DNA from 3 places in the Listeria sp. SHR_NRA_18 genome. Region 2 is predicted to be linked to each of the others. Evidence: predicted binding sites of a transcription regulator. Region 2 holds the regulator's gene; each other region holds the start of a gene.
What was found. The regulator Rex, encoded in region 2, represses fermentation and respiration genes when NADH is low (regulators of the CRP and FNR family bind a similar motif). The targets are predictions, from matches to a motif close to TTGTGAAATATTTCACAA.

Region 1: the regulator Rex is predicted to act here: its motif matches at 2,846-2,863, upstream of adhE (bifunctional acetaldehyde-CoA/alcohol dehydrogenase).
Region 3: the regulator Rex is predicted to act here: its motif matches at 2,191-2,208, upstream of DUK53_RS09455 (nitrate reductase subunit alpha).

Annotation. Positions count from the first base shown of each region.
Region 1 covers NZ_QPKR01000001.1:429,037-433,608, reverse strand. Annotated here, with positions in the region: gene adhE (bifunctional acetaldehyde-CoA/alcohol dehydrogenase) at 83-2,683, opposite strand; gene DUK53_RS02180 (multicopper oxidase domain-containing protein) at 3,161-4,572, shown strand, end outside.
Region 2 covers NZ_QPKR01000009.1:13,659-18,230, forward strand. Annotated here, with positions in the region: gene DUK53_RS13045 (DNA glycosylase AlkZ-like family protein) at 1-529, opposite strand, end outside; gene DUK53_RS13050 (aminoglycoside 6-adenylyltransferase) at 532-1,356, opposite strand; gene DUK53_RS13055 (redox-sensing transcriptional repressor Rex) at 1,391-2,032, opposite strand; gene DUK53_RS13060 (ABC-F family ATP-binding cassette domain-containing protein) at 2,410-4,356, shown strand.
Region 3 covers NZ_QPKR01000005.1:177,241-181,812, reverse strand. Annotated here, with positions in the region: gene DUK53_RS09455 (nitrate reductase subunit alpha) at 1-2,176, opposite strand, end outside; gene DUK53_RS09450 (molybdate ABC transporter permease subunit) at 2,543-3,214, shown strand; gene DUK53_RS09445 (ATP-binding cassette domain-containing protein) at 3,218-3,868, shown strand; gene DUK53_RS09440 (molybdenum cofactor guanylyltransferase) at 3,855-4,412, shown strand; gene DUK53_RS09435 (DUF817 domain-containing protein) at 4,434-4,572, shown strand, end outside.

The sequences.
Region 1 (4,572 bases), on a different contig from region 2:
ATAATATTATTATGTAAACTTTAAATAGAGAGAAAAAAGAACAACCCTGAGGGAAGGGCTGCTCTTTTCAACTATTTATAACTTAAACACCTTTATATGCGTTTATATAAATTTCTTTCAACTCAGAAACGAGCGGTTGAACTGGGTTAGCAGTCGTACATTGATCCATGAATGCGCGATCAGCAAGTGTATCAACCACTGCGTCAAATGCTTTCTTATCAACGTTTTGACCTTTCAAGCTCATGTCGATTCCGCAATCTTTACCAAGGCTGATAATAGCATCAACAAGTGATTTCACGCCTTCTTCTGTTGTAGAAGCTGGAAGTCCAAGAACGCGAGCGATTTGTGCGTAATCTTGGTCTGCACGGTAAGATTCATATCTTGGGAATAGCGCATGTTTTCTAGGTTTTGTTGCATTGTAACGAATAACGTGTGGCATCAAGATAGCATTGGCACGACCATGCGGGATGTGGAATTCAGGTCCGATTTTGTGTGCTAAACTATGGTTTATGCCTAGGAAAGCATTGGCGAAGGCCATACCCGCCATAGCAGAAGCGTTATGCATTTTTTCGCGAGCATCTTCATCTGCATCAAGAACGGATGCGCGTAATGATTCGAATACCATTTCGATCGCGCGTAGAGATAATCCACGTGTATAATCGCTTGCCATAACAGATACGTAAGACTCAATCGCATGTGTTAACACGTCCATACCTGTATCAGCTGTAATGTGAGCTGGAACAGTCATAACGTATTGTGCATCGACAATTGCTACGTCTGGAGTTAGCTCATAATCTGCTAGTGGGTATTTAATGTTGTTTTCTTTATCTGTAATAACCGCAAAAGGAGTAACCTCAGATCCTGTACCGGATGTAGTAGGGATAGCAACGAATTGTGCTTTTTCACCAAGTTTAGGATATTTGAACGTACGTTTGCGAATATCTAGGAATTTTTGTTTCAAGCCGAAGAATGAAGCTTCCGGGTGTTCATAGAATAACCACATACCTTTGGCAGCGTCCATTGCAGAACCACCACCGAGTGCGATAATGCAATCTGGTTTGAAGTCTTTCATTAATTCTGCACCTTTGTAAACTGTTACGTCTGATGGATCTGGTTCTACGTCTGCAAATACTTGATAGGACACGTCATTGCCGCGTTTTTTCAAGTGTTCGATAACAACATCAACGTATTTAAATTGAACCATTCCTGGGTCAGTTACGATGAATACACGCTCGATATTAGGCATTTTTTGTAGATATTGTGTAGAATATTTTTCAAAGAATACTTTTGGTGGCAATTTAAACCATTGCATATTATTTCTCCGTTCTGCGATACGTTTCACGTTTAAAAGGTTTGTTGCGCTAACGTTTTGTGATACAGAGTTTTTACCGTAAGATCCGCAACCAAGTGTTAGGGAAGGGATGAAGCCGTTGTAAAGGTCGCCGATTCCGCCTTGAGCAGATGGTGCGTTTACAATGATACGACATGCTTTCATACGTAAACCGAATGCAAGTTGTGCTTCGCGGTCTGTAGAATGAATAACTGCTGAGTGACCTAAACCACCATACACGAGCATTTCTTCACAACGATCGAAGGCTTGTGCTTGGTCTTTTGCTTCAATGAAAGCTAGGACTGGGCTTAGTTTTTCGTGAGATAGTGGGTAATCATCGCCCACACCTTTAATTTCAGCTACGAGCATTTTTGTATCTTCTGGAACTTTGAAACCAGCTTCGTTTGCGATCCAAGCAGGGGATTTACCGACTACATTTGGATTCAATGCGTGTGTTTCTGGATTAATGACATAGCTTTCTAGTTTTTTGAACTCAGCGCCTTTAACGAAGTAGCACTTGTTCGCTTCCATTTCGTCTTTAACGGCTTTTGCCACTTCTTTGTCGACGATTACAGCTTGTTCAGAAGCACAAATCATACCGTGATCAAATGTTTTAGATAGGATTAAGTCGTTTACTGCGCGTTTGATTTTCGCAGTTTTGTCGATGTAAGCGGGAACGTTACCAGGACCAACGCCAAGTGCAGGTTTACCAGTAGAGTACGCTGATTTAACCATTGCGGCACCACCTGTAGCAAGAACGAGCGCTACATCTTTATGATTCATCAATTGTTTTGTCGCTTCTAGGGATGGTTTTTCAACCCATTGAATACAATGTTCTGGAGCGCCGGCTGCAACTGCTGCTTCATATACGACACGAGCCGCTTCAGAAGAACATTTTTGAGCGCTTGGATGGAATGCAAAAATGATTGGGTTACGCGTTTTAATAGCAATGATAGCTTTGAAAAGTGTTGTCGATGTTGGGTTTGTAACAGGAGTTACCCCAGCAATAACGCCGACTGGTTCTGCGATTTCAACGACACCAGTTTGTTTATCTTCATTGATAATGCCGACTGTTTTGTCTGCTTTGATGCTATTCCAAATATATTCTGTTGCGAAAATGTTCTTAATACATTTGTCTTCGTAGATTCCGCGACCAGTTTCTTCAATTGCTAGTTTAGCAAGCGGCATATGTTGGTCAAGACCAGCTAGTGCCATTGCATGAACGATATGATCTACTTTTTCTTGGCCAAAATCGGCGAACGCTTTTAGTGCGCTTTGTCCGTTACTTGCTAGTGTATCAATTACTTTTTGAACCTCTAATTCTTCGTTAACAGCTTTTTCTTTCATTGCCATTTGTGAACCCTCCAATAGTATTGGGACTAAAAACGTCCTCTGGTGACATTTAACGTCCCTGTTATTTCAAAAAAATTGCGGCGGTCGACTCGCCGTCATCTTCTTGGATTTCTTATTTACAAAGTAAGTGTAACACTTCACAAAGTCTTTGTCTAGTGTTTATTGTGAATATATTCACTTAATCTCGAAAATAGTAAAAAAGACATATCTAAAAAGTGGAGCGTGATAGATTTAGCTTAGATAAGTTAAGAAAAAGAGGAGTTTCCCTTAGCCTGATTCTTAGCAGTTTATCAGAAATAGGTTAGGGGCTTCCAAGAAAGATTGTGCATTTTGTAGTATACTTGGGGAGAAGTAAGATTATATAGAAAAAGGGGTTACATAACGATGTATATGATGTTTTTTGGGAGTTCTGTATTGCTTTTAGTGGGGATGGCTATTGTATGGTCGATTCTTCCTTTTAGAGGGGGACGGCTACTTATGATGGGGAATGTACTGCTTTTGTTTGCTTGGTTTGTTGTGGCAGTAGTTGCTAGTTTGAGCATTGGATGGGAGTTTATCCGACAGATTTTTGGCATGCTCGCGCCGATGGTTGTTTCACCGTTTATTTTGTTAACGATTTTTAGGAAGCGGGAATTGTGGAATCGTCTAGTCCAACGCTATGCTATTTTTGTGGCTTGGTTTGCGGTGTTTATGATTGCTTTTCAAATACCTGCTTTTCCAGATGGATGGACGTATTTTGAGTGTTTTGGGTTGCCGATTCTTATTTTCTTCCTATTATATGTTTGGGATAGATTCTTTGGTGGGCGTTTCCAAATGCGGTGGATTGTTTCGGGGAGCGTTCTTGTTATTGTGGGGGTTATTTTTGGCTCCTTAGTTCTTAATGCGACCGCGATGCAGGCGAATGGTCATGAGGAAAGCCTGGATTGGGGCGGCGGAAAAATAACGAACGTGAAGGAGCTGGTCGACGTGACGGCACTTACTGGGCCTGATGCAGCAGTTGTTACGAAGCGTTTCCAGTTTACAGCGGCGAAAAAGAGGATGGAAATTCCTGATGGGTCAAAGAAAGAATTGTGGCTTTTTAATGGGGAGTTAACGGGGCCGGTAATTCGAGTGACACAAGGCGATGTTGTCGAAGTGACGCTGACTAATAAAAATATTGCGGATGGGATAACAATTCACTGGCATGGCTACGATGTTCCGATTGCGGAGGATGGCGTTCCTGATATTTCGCAAAAAGCTGTGGCGATTGGCGAGAGCTATACGTATCGATTTAAGGCAGACACGGCTGGAACGTTCTGGTACCACTCGCATAATCAGTCATCGGAGCAGGTGGGTCATGGTTTATTTGGTTCCCTCATTGTAGAGCCAAAGAAGCAGTCGAAAGAGGAGTTAGAGATTGTTGGTTTTGTGGCGCCGAAATATATAGATGCATCTGGTGCGCTACTTTCTGGAGACGGGACGGTACCGAAAAAAATCAAACCGGGTACTAATGTGCGAATTCGTCTTGGAAATGCACACAATAAGCCGCAAAAACTGATTTTGAACGGTACCGCGTTTCAAGTCGCAGCGATAGATGGGAACGCCATTCATAAACCTACTAATTTGAAGGAAACTTATTTACAAATTCCAGCTGGTGGTCGGATGGATGTTACCTTTACGATGCCAAATCATGCGGTGCGCTTGTTTGATGCAAAAGATGAGCGTGGTGGTTGGGTTTTCCAATCTACAACGACAACAACGAAAGCATCGATGGAAGTCCCAGATGAAGTTTTCAAGCCAGAGGAATATGGGGAGCAGCAAGCTAGTCAATTAGACGTATCGGCTGATTTTGACAGGGAATTTGAGATGGTTTTTGATAGTAAACTCGCTTTCTTTGATGGGATGGTGCA
Region 2 (4,572 bases):
AATTGCCTAATCGCATGCGGTGACTGTAATTTCTAATCGTATCGCTCGATGGTAGCAAATATAAAATGCCTCGTATCGCGGCTTGGGCAATGATTGCGGATCTGACCTGCGCGGAATAATCGCCAATAATCGCTTCCAGTTCCTTGCGACTCACCACTTCTTGCCCTCTTCCAAGCTTGTCTATTTCCGCCAAAATTGCTTCCAAATCAATGCCTTCTTTTTTACAAAGTCGGTGTACGATGTTCGTCCGTGTGCCAAAAACGCGGAACACCATTTCCCAATCTGCTGCTAAAAAAGTGTGGAGTGTTAATCGGTTGGCCCAGATTTTTATGACTTGCGCGTCTTCGAAAAACTGTTCTGCGTCGCGCCAACGCATGTCTACGTGTTGTAAAAAATTCACGAGTGCTGGTTGGTGGTTTTGCGATTGCAGGGCGATTGCTTGGTTCATGAATGTTGTTGAATCGGCGAACGGTTCGTCCATTCCTAATTTGTGTAGCCGTATTTGCGTTATTTCTGCTTTTGTGAACAAAATTATCCCTCCTGTATGCCGCGTAATAAGTGCTTCATTCCTTCTATTTTAGCTGTTGGGAGCTCGAATTGGTAGTGTTTCCTGATAAAATCGGTGACTTCTTCAAATATCGAGATTTCTTCCCACATGGCTTGCCAGTTTGCTTCCAATGAATAGTCGGCAAAAATCGATGGTAAGCGGTTGAAATACACGGGATCGAGCCAAGTTTCCATTTTGCGACCTGAAAAAGATGGATTTCGCTCGGTGATGCGGGCTTGTTCTTCTAACATTGGTAAAAGATAATTCGCGCGGATGCCTGCTTGGATGTCTTGCACAAACCAGATTTCTTTGCGTTTGAGAAATTTTGCAACGTAATGTAACTCGAACCAGAACTCGTTCACGATTTGGTTGAAATCAGCCTTTTCCATCGCGAGTTTCGTTTTTTCACGGACGCATCGCTTGATTTGCTGGGTGTATGCGCCTTTATCTAGTAGTATTTCCATTTTTTCATAGTACGGGAAAGGATTATCTAGATAGGTGATCGGCCAGAAGGAAAAATCGACCTTGATGCCGTTTTGGAAGATGACGAGCTGGGTTGCGATTTCACCGGCTGGTGTGTCCATATGTAGCTGGTTTTCGATAAGTACATCGCCGATTTCTGCGAGCCATTCTACTGTTTTTCCGAACGGAACTTCTCCGGTGAACCAGACGTTGATGTCTAAGTCTGATAGGGCATCTACGTCTTGCTTTTTCGCGAGCGAACCTTCTAGTACGAGCGCACAGACTTGATTTTGGTGCTGTGCCCACGTGACAATTTTTTTAAGCATAGTGGCTTTCCTCCTCGCCAAAAAGAGCCAAACATCGCGTCTGGCTCTTCGGTTATTATTTGTTTGGATAGTTTTCTAGGAAGTAAATCAGTGTTTGTAGTTCGGTTGTTAGATCGATGTGATGCACGCGCACGTGTTTTGGTACGCTGATACGTGCTGGTGTAAAGTTCAGAATGCCTTTCACATCGGCTTCTAGCAAGCGATCTACGGTTGTTTGTGCTTCATCGGATGGCACGGTTAAAATAACGACTTCGACTTTGTTCTCCTTCAGCAAATCTTGCATATCGTTTAAGTGGAAAATTGGAATGTCTTGTTGCACCGTTCCAACTTTGTTTGCATCGACGTCAAACGCCGCGACAATTTTTATATTATTATTTTTCATGAAATTGTAGTGTAATAGTGCGGTCCCCAAATTACCGACACCGATAATGGCTACGTTCGTTTGCTTGTCTTGGCTCAGCGTCTTGCTAAAGAAGTCCAAAATATAGGACACATTATAGCCGTAACCTTTCTTGCCAAGTGCTCCAAAATAGGAGAAATCGCGACGAATCGTTGCTGAATCAACTTTCACAGCCTCGCTTAATTCTGCGGATGATACGCGTTCTTTTCCTGACTCATGCAAATACTTTAAATAGCGGTGGTAAAGCGGCAAACGCTTTGCTGTGGCTTGTGGAATCTTGCCCGTTTCCTCGATCATGTTTGTTTCCCTTCTTCCTTTTGATTTGTAAGTGGACGGTGGCTTTCGCACGCCATCCTTGTGCTACTAAACATGGAGATATAACAAAAACGATTGCGCTAATTCGTATCGTTGTTCATTTCACATGCTTGCTTATTCACTATAAACATTTCACATAGATTTCACAATGTTTTTGCTCAAATGATATGTTACTATTTTGTTACAACGCTTGTTGGATTCCATTATACAGCAAAAGATGTTATATTGCTAGTTATTTCACAAGATTGAGTTTGTGAATTCTATTATCGTAAGCGTTTCCTTTCTCAAGACATTGCTTCTCTCCTTGCTTTGCGATAAACTAAGAAGAGACGGATTTTGAGATGAAGGAGAATTTAAAAATGATACTTTTACAAGTACAACAGATTGTCAAAAATTTTGGCGCTGAAACGATATTAGAAAATATAAAATTAGAAGTGCAGACGAATGATCGGATTGCGCTGGTTGGTCGGAATGGTGCGGGGAAATCGACGCTTTTGAAAATTATTGCTGGGCAGATTAGTTATGATGGCGGCACGATTTCAAAGCCGAAGCATGTCCAAATTGGTTATTTGGCGCAAAATACTGGCCTTGAGTCTTCGAAAACGATTTGGAATGAAATGCTGGATGTTTTCACAGGGCTTCGGGCTATGGAGCAAGATTTACGCGCGCTTGAGGAACGGCTTGGCGACCCTGCGATTTATGAGAACAAGGTGCAGTACGAGCAAACAATGAAGGAATACGATTCGTTGCAGCACGCGTTTAAGGAACAAGGTGGATACCAATATGAGGCGGATATTCGCTCGGTCTTGCACGGTTTGCGTTTTTTCGAGGCGGATTATGAGAAACTGATTGCGTCGCTTAGTGGTGGTCAAAAAACGCGGCTTGCTTTGGCAAAACTACTTCTGGCGCGACATGATATTCTGATTCTCGATGAGCCGACAAACCATCTGGACATCGCGACGCTTTCTTGGCTTGAGTCCTATTTGCAGAATTACAAAGGCGCGCTACTCATCGTTTCGCATGACCGGTATTTCTTGGATAAAGTGGTGAATCAAGTGTATGAGATTAGCCGCACGCAGATTGATCGCTACGTTGGGAATTATTCGCGTTACCTCGTTCAGAAGCAGGCAAAATTGGAGCAGCAATGGAAGGAATTCGATAAACAACAGGAGAAAATCGCAAAATTGGAGGACTTTGTGGCGCGGAATATCGTTCGGGCTTCGACGACGAAACGGGCGCAGAGTCGCCGAAAACAGTTGGAGAAATTAGATCGGTTGGACCGTCCGCAAGGCAGTGAAAAGACGGCGCATTTTGGTTTCCAATTTGACCGTTCTAGTGGCAAGGATGTGCTTTTCGTGGAGGATTTGGCGATTGGTTATGCGGTCGATAAACGGGTTTCGGAAAAGCTGACTTTCGATATGAAGCGGCATGAAAGTATTGCGCTTGTTGGGCCAAACGGGATCGGGAAATCCACGTTGCTAAAAACATTGATTGGGGACATTCCGGCGCTTTCTGGTGAATATCGCTTTGGTACCAACGTTCAGATTGGTTATTATGATCAAGAACAGGCGAAACTGGATTCCAATAAATCGATTTTGCATGAGCTTTGGGATGATTATCCTGATCTGAATGAACAAGCGATTCGCACGACGCTAGGGAATTTTTTATTTTCTGATGATGATGTTTTGAAGGTGGTCAATACGCTTAGTGGTGGCGAAAAAGCGCGTGTTGCCCTCGCGAAATTGACGTTGATTGGCGCTAATTTACTGATTCTGGATGAGCCGACAAACCATTTGGATATTGAGAGCAAGGAAGTTCTCGAGGCTGCGTTGATTGATTTTGAAGGGACGATTTTGTTTGTGTCGCATGATCGGTATTTTATCAATCGAATTGCCTCGAAAATTGTCGAAATGCACCCGACGCGCGCGCAGGTTTACCTCGGCGATTATGATTACTATCAGGATAAAATCGCGGAGCAAAGAGAACATGCACGACTTGATGCGTTGCAAAAACAACAGACGAATCCTGAGGAGAAGCAGTTAGCAACGAATAAACAGGCGTATCATTTGGATAAGGAACAGCAAAAAGTGATGCGTCAGAAGAAGCGGAAATTGGATGAAATCGAGACACGGATGGAAGAAACGGACCTCAAAATTAGTGAGATTGAGCAGGAATTGTTAGATCCGGCGGTTTATCAAAATCATGAAGCTGCTTATGAACGGACGGAGCAGCTAGACCTTCTGAAACAATCGAGTGAGAATTTGATGGAGGAATGGACGATTTTGAGTGAGGAACTGGAAGAATAACAAAAAACGTGTCTGGTGCATAAGCCAAATAAATCGGCGACAAGCGCTCGCATTCAGGGGATTTGGCGGACTTCCGGTTCTGCTACGCAATACTTGCTACGCTTAACTTCTTGCATGGTCGAGGAAACTACCCTCTCCCTGCTTTCAGTCATCACATACACCAGTATGCTCCGCTTCCGGCTTCCACCAAATCCCCTGAATACAAACGCTTTCGCT
Region 3 (4,572 bases), on a different contig from region 2:
TATTCGTCGTTCCAAACAAATGCTTCATAAAGTACTCCTGCCCTTTTCCACTAGAAGAAACAAGGTTCGAGCGCCATACAAAAAGACCACGCGGGAAGTTCACAGGATTATCCGGATCTTCCACCGCAAACTGCAATTTCTCCGATTTCAAATCCTCGACAATACCCGACACGATTTCCGCATCCGATTTGTCCTTATTTTCAGCCGCGAACAGCAAACTATTCTTGTTAAACTGCGGATACGAAGGCAACCAACCAAGTCTCGCCGCCAACACATTGTAATCCGCCGGGTGTTTATAGCTCGTTTTTTGCGCCAGTGGAGACTTCAAAGCATCCGTGTCCATCTCCTCATAACGCCACTGATCCGTCGCAAAATACCAGAAACTCGTCGCGTTCTGCTGTCTCACCGCGCCCTGCCAATCCTTCGCAAAAGCCACTGTTTGCCAGCCCTCAATCGGACGACATTTCTCCTGACCAACATAATGCGCCCAGCCTCCGCCATTCACGCCTTGCGATGCCGTCAAAATAACCAAGTTCAAGATCGAGCGGTAAATCGTGTCACTATTAAACCAGTGATTAATTCCCGCGCCCATGATGATCATCGAACGACCACCCGTATCAATCGCATTCTGCGCAAACTCACGCGCAATCTGCGTCACAATATCCGCCTTCACACCCGTAATCGGTTCCTGCCAAGCCGGCGTATACAAGCTTTCCGCATCATCCAATCCACGCGCCGCCATCGTGTCCCCATCATGCCGCGCCACACCATACTGACTCAACATCACATCATAAACCGTCGCAACTAAGCGCTTCGAACCATCCGCCAGCGTAATTTCCCGAACCGGCAATTCCCGTTCAAAAATCCCATTCCCCGTATTATCAAAATAAGGAAACGCAACCGTATCGATCCGATCCAAGCCAACCGTCATCGCAGGCGCAATCACAGAACCATCCTCACGTGCAAGCGACAAGTTCCACTTCACGCCCTCTTCCCAGCGCTGACCCATCGTCCCATTCGGAACCACAATCTCGCCCGTCGTCTCATCAATCAAACACGTTTTCCAATCCGCATTAGCCGCCTTCTCAAGCCCCGCATGCAAATCGTCCTCACGCAAGAAACGACCCGGCGTCAAGCCCTTATCCGTCTGATCAAGCAACAGCAAAAACGGCAAATCCGTAAACTGTTTCGCATAATCAATAAACTGCGATTCCGCGCGTTCCACATAAAACTCCTTCAAAATAACATGCGTCATCGCTTGCGCAAGAGCAGCATCCGTCCCAGGATTCGGCGCCAACCAATTATCCGCAAACTTCACGTTCTCCGCATAATCCGGCGCAACCGCAACAACCTTCGTCCCCTTATAACGAACTTCCGTCATAAAATGCGCATCCGGCGTCCGAGTCAGCGGCACATTCGAGCCCCACATCATAATGTAACCCGCATTATACCAGTCACTCGATTCCGGCACGTCCGTCTGCTCACCCCAAATTTGCGGAGAAGCAGGCGGTAAATCCGCATACCAATCATAAAAACTCAACATTTCACCACCGAGCAGCGTCAAAAACCGCGACCCAGCCGCATAACTAATCATCGACATCGCAGGAATCGGCGTAAACCCAGCCAAGCGATCCGGTCCATATTTCTTAATCGTATAAATAAGCATCGCCGCAACCATATAATACGCTTCCTGCCAAGTCACACGAATCTGTCCACCCTTACCACGCGCACTCTTGTAACTATCCGCCTTCTCAGGATCTTCCACAATACTCGCCCAAGCCTTAATCGGGTCCCCGTACTGCTTCAACGCATTTTGCCATAAACGCCACAATTTCCCGCGCACATACGGATATTTCACACGTAACGGACTATACTCATACCACGAAAAACTCGCGCCACGCGGACAGCCACGGGGTTCAAATTCCGGCATGTCCGGCCCACAACTCGGGTAATCCGTCGCCTGATTTTCCCACGTAATAATCCCGTTCTTCACGAAAACCTGCCAACTACACGAACCCGTACAATTGACACCATGCGTCGTGCGAACCACTTTATCATGACTCCAACGATCCCGATACATCTTCTCCCAAGCCCGGCTTTTCTCCTCCATCACCGTCCAGTTACCATTAAATTTCTCCGTCCGTTTAAAGAACCGCAAACCTTTTTTCCTCACTATGTACCACCTCATTTTTGTTATTATATTCACAAAGAAAAACAGTAAAATTCCTATCTAATCCGATAGTACAACTTCTCCCATTTCCGCGCATCGGGAGAATCCCTATATTTTCGCGACTAATATTCTTTGACAATGCATGATTCGCATAACATAATAGAGAAGGAATACATAAAAAATCAATCCGCAGACCATTATCCAGGTTTTCATTCTGTCCCACCAAACTTCAAGCGCGCCGACAAGGGTTTAGTTCCTAGGCAAAAGCGAGTACCGAAGCGGAATGTGCGATTTGCACTCGAGCATCGGAACAGAGTTTTTAACGACGGAAATGAGCCCTTGTCGGCGCGCTTGATCGGAGGTTCAACAATTATGCTAACACCAGTCCTACACTCACTTATCATCGCGTTTGCATCCACACTTCTCGCGTTCCTCACCATGCTCCCACTCAGCTACTACTTCGCGAACCGCAAATCACGATTTCAACTCATCATTGAGATCATCATCCTGCTACCACTCGTTTTACCGCCAACCGTTGTAGGCCTGATTCTACTCAATCTGTTCGGAAAAAACGATCTTCTCGGCGCCTTTTTATGGAATAACTTCAACTATAGCTTCATCTTCACGCTCGCCGGTGCCGTTATCGCAACAACGATCATCATTTTACCAATTATGTACCAAGGCCTAAAAAGCGCGTTTCTCTCCATCGATCACGACCTCGTCTGGGCCGCACAAACCCTGTCAGCCAACGCCAGAACTATCTTTTTAAAAATTATCCTACCAAACTGCTGGCAACCAATTTTAGCAGGGATTTTACTTAGTTTTTGCCGGGCGATGGGTGAATTCGGAGCAAGCCTGATGGTCGCTGGTTACATCGAAGGAAAAACCAACACCATTGCCTCCAGTATTTACTTCATGGTTCAACAAGGCGACATGCGCACCGCCATTTATCTTGGACTCATCAACGTCATCATCGGCATTTTCGCGCTAATGATCATCCACATCCTGACCGTCCGCCAAACCAACTTAACGAGAGGAATGTAACCCATGGCACTACGCTTAAAATTCAAAAAGAAACTACCCTTTCACGACCTTGATATCAACTACGATTTCGTCGCGCCAATCACCGCCATTATGGGCGCTAGCGGCTCCGGCAAATCTACCCTATTTCAATGCATCAGCGGCCTCAAAAAAATCGACGAAGGCATCATCGAATTTGGCAACACCGCTTGGGACGATACATATAGTGATATCACCGTTCCAACCGCTGCTCGCAAAGTCGGCTACCTCTTCCAAAATCTAGCCCTCTTTCCAAATATGAACGTCTTTCAAAACATCGCATTCGGCCTAACCGTCAACAAAAAAAATCGCGCCGAAATCGAGCAACAAGTCCGCAAAATAAGCGATTACTTACAGATTTCCCATCTCCTTTTTTCCTCCGTTCAGAAATTATCCGGCGGTGAAAAACAACGCGTAGCCATGGCTCGTGCGATGATTATCAATCCGAACCTACTACTTTTAGACGAACCATTTAATGGTCTTGACGAAGATACGCGCAACATCTGTATCGAACTCGTTGGCCAAATGGCGCGCGATTTCGACATTCCTGTCATCTTTGTCACCCATTACCACCAAGAAGCCGCCTCCCTCACAGGCGAAATTTTAAAAATAAAGGATGGTCGCCTTGTCAAAAACTAAATCAATCGCAGGCATCATACTTGCAGGTGGAAATTCCCGACGTTTCGGCGAAGATAAAGCGCTGTACAAAGAAACACCCAACGCGCCAACATGGGTAGAACAAACCGCCGACAAAACGCGCTCACTCGTCGATCACGTCTTCATCGTCACGAATCAGCGCCTATTCCCAAGCATCCAAGCGCTATTCCACGACGATACAACAACCGTCCTAACCGACCAAGAACCGTTCGTCGACAAAGGACCACTCGGCGGCATTCACGCAGTCATGAACGCCAGCAATTACGATCACTACCTACTCTCACCAACCGACACACCACACATAACGACCGCCATTTTCGCCGAGCTCATCCATCAGGGAAATGCCTATGCCGCAACCGAGACCGCGCAACACTACCTAACAGCCTGCATCCCTCCTTGCAAAAACGAAATCGAGGCCATGTTACGCGCAGATAACCTTCGCATTCGGCAATTATTACAAACCATCGGCACACAAAAACACCTTTTTCCAAGCGACATCCCATTCCAAAATAGAAACTACAAATAATCATTCTTCTGGAGGTACCACATGCGTTTCCTATCCCTGCTCTGGCAATTCACCTGGACACAAATACTCTGTTGCATCTTCCCAGCCATCATTTTTCTCTCGCTCGCCTTTTCCAAATACATCGATATTCCCTTCATTCCAAGGTACGATTTACTACTTA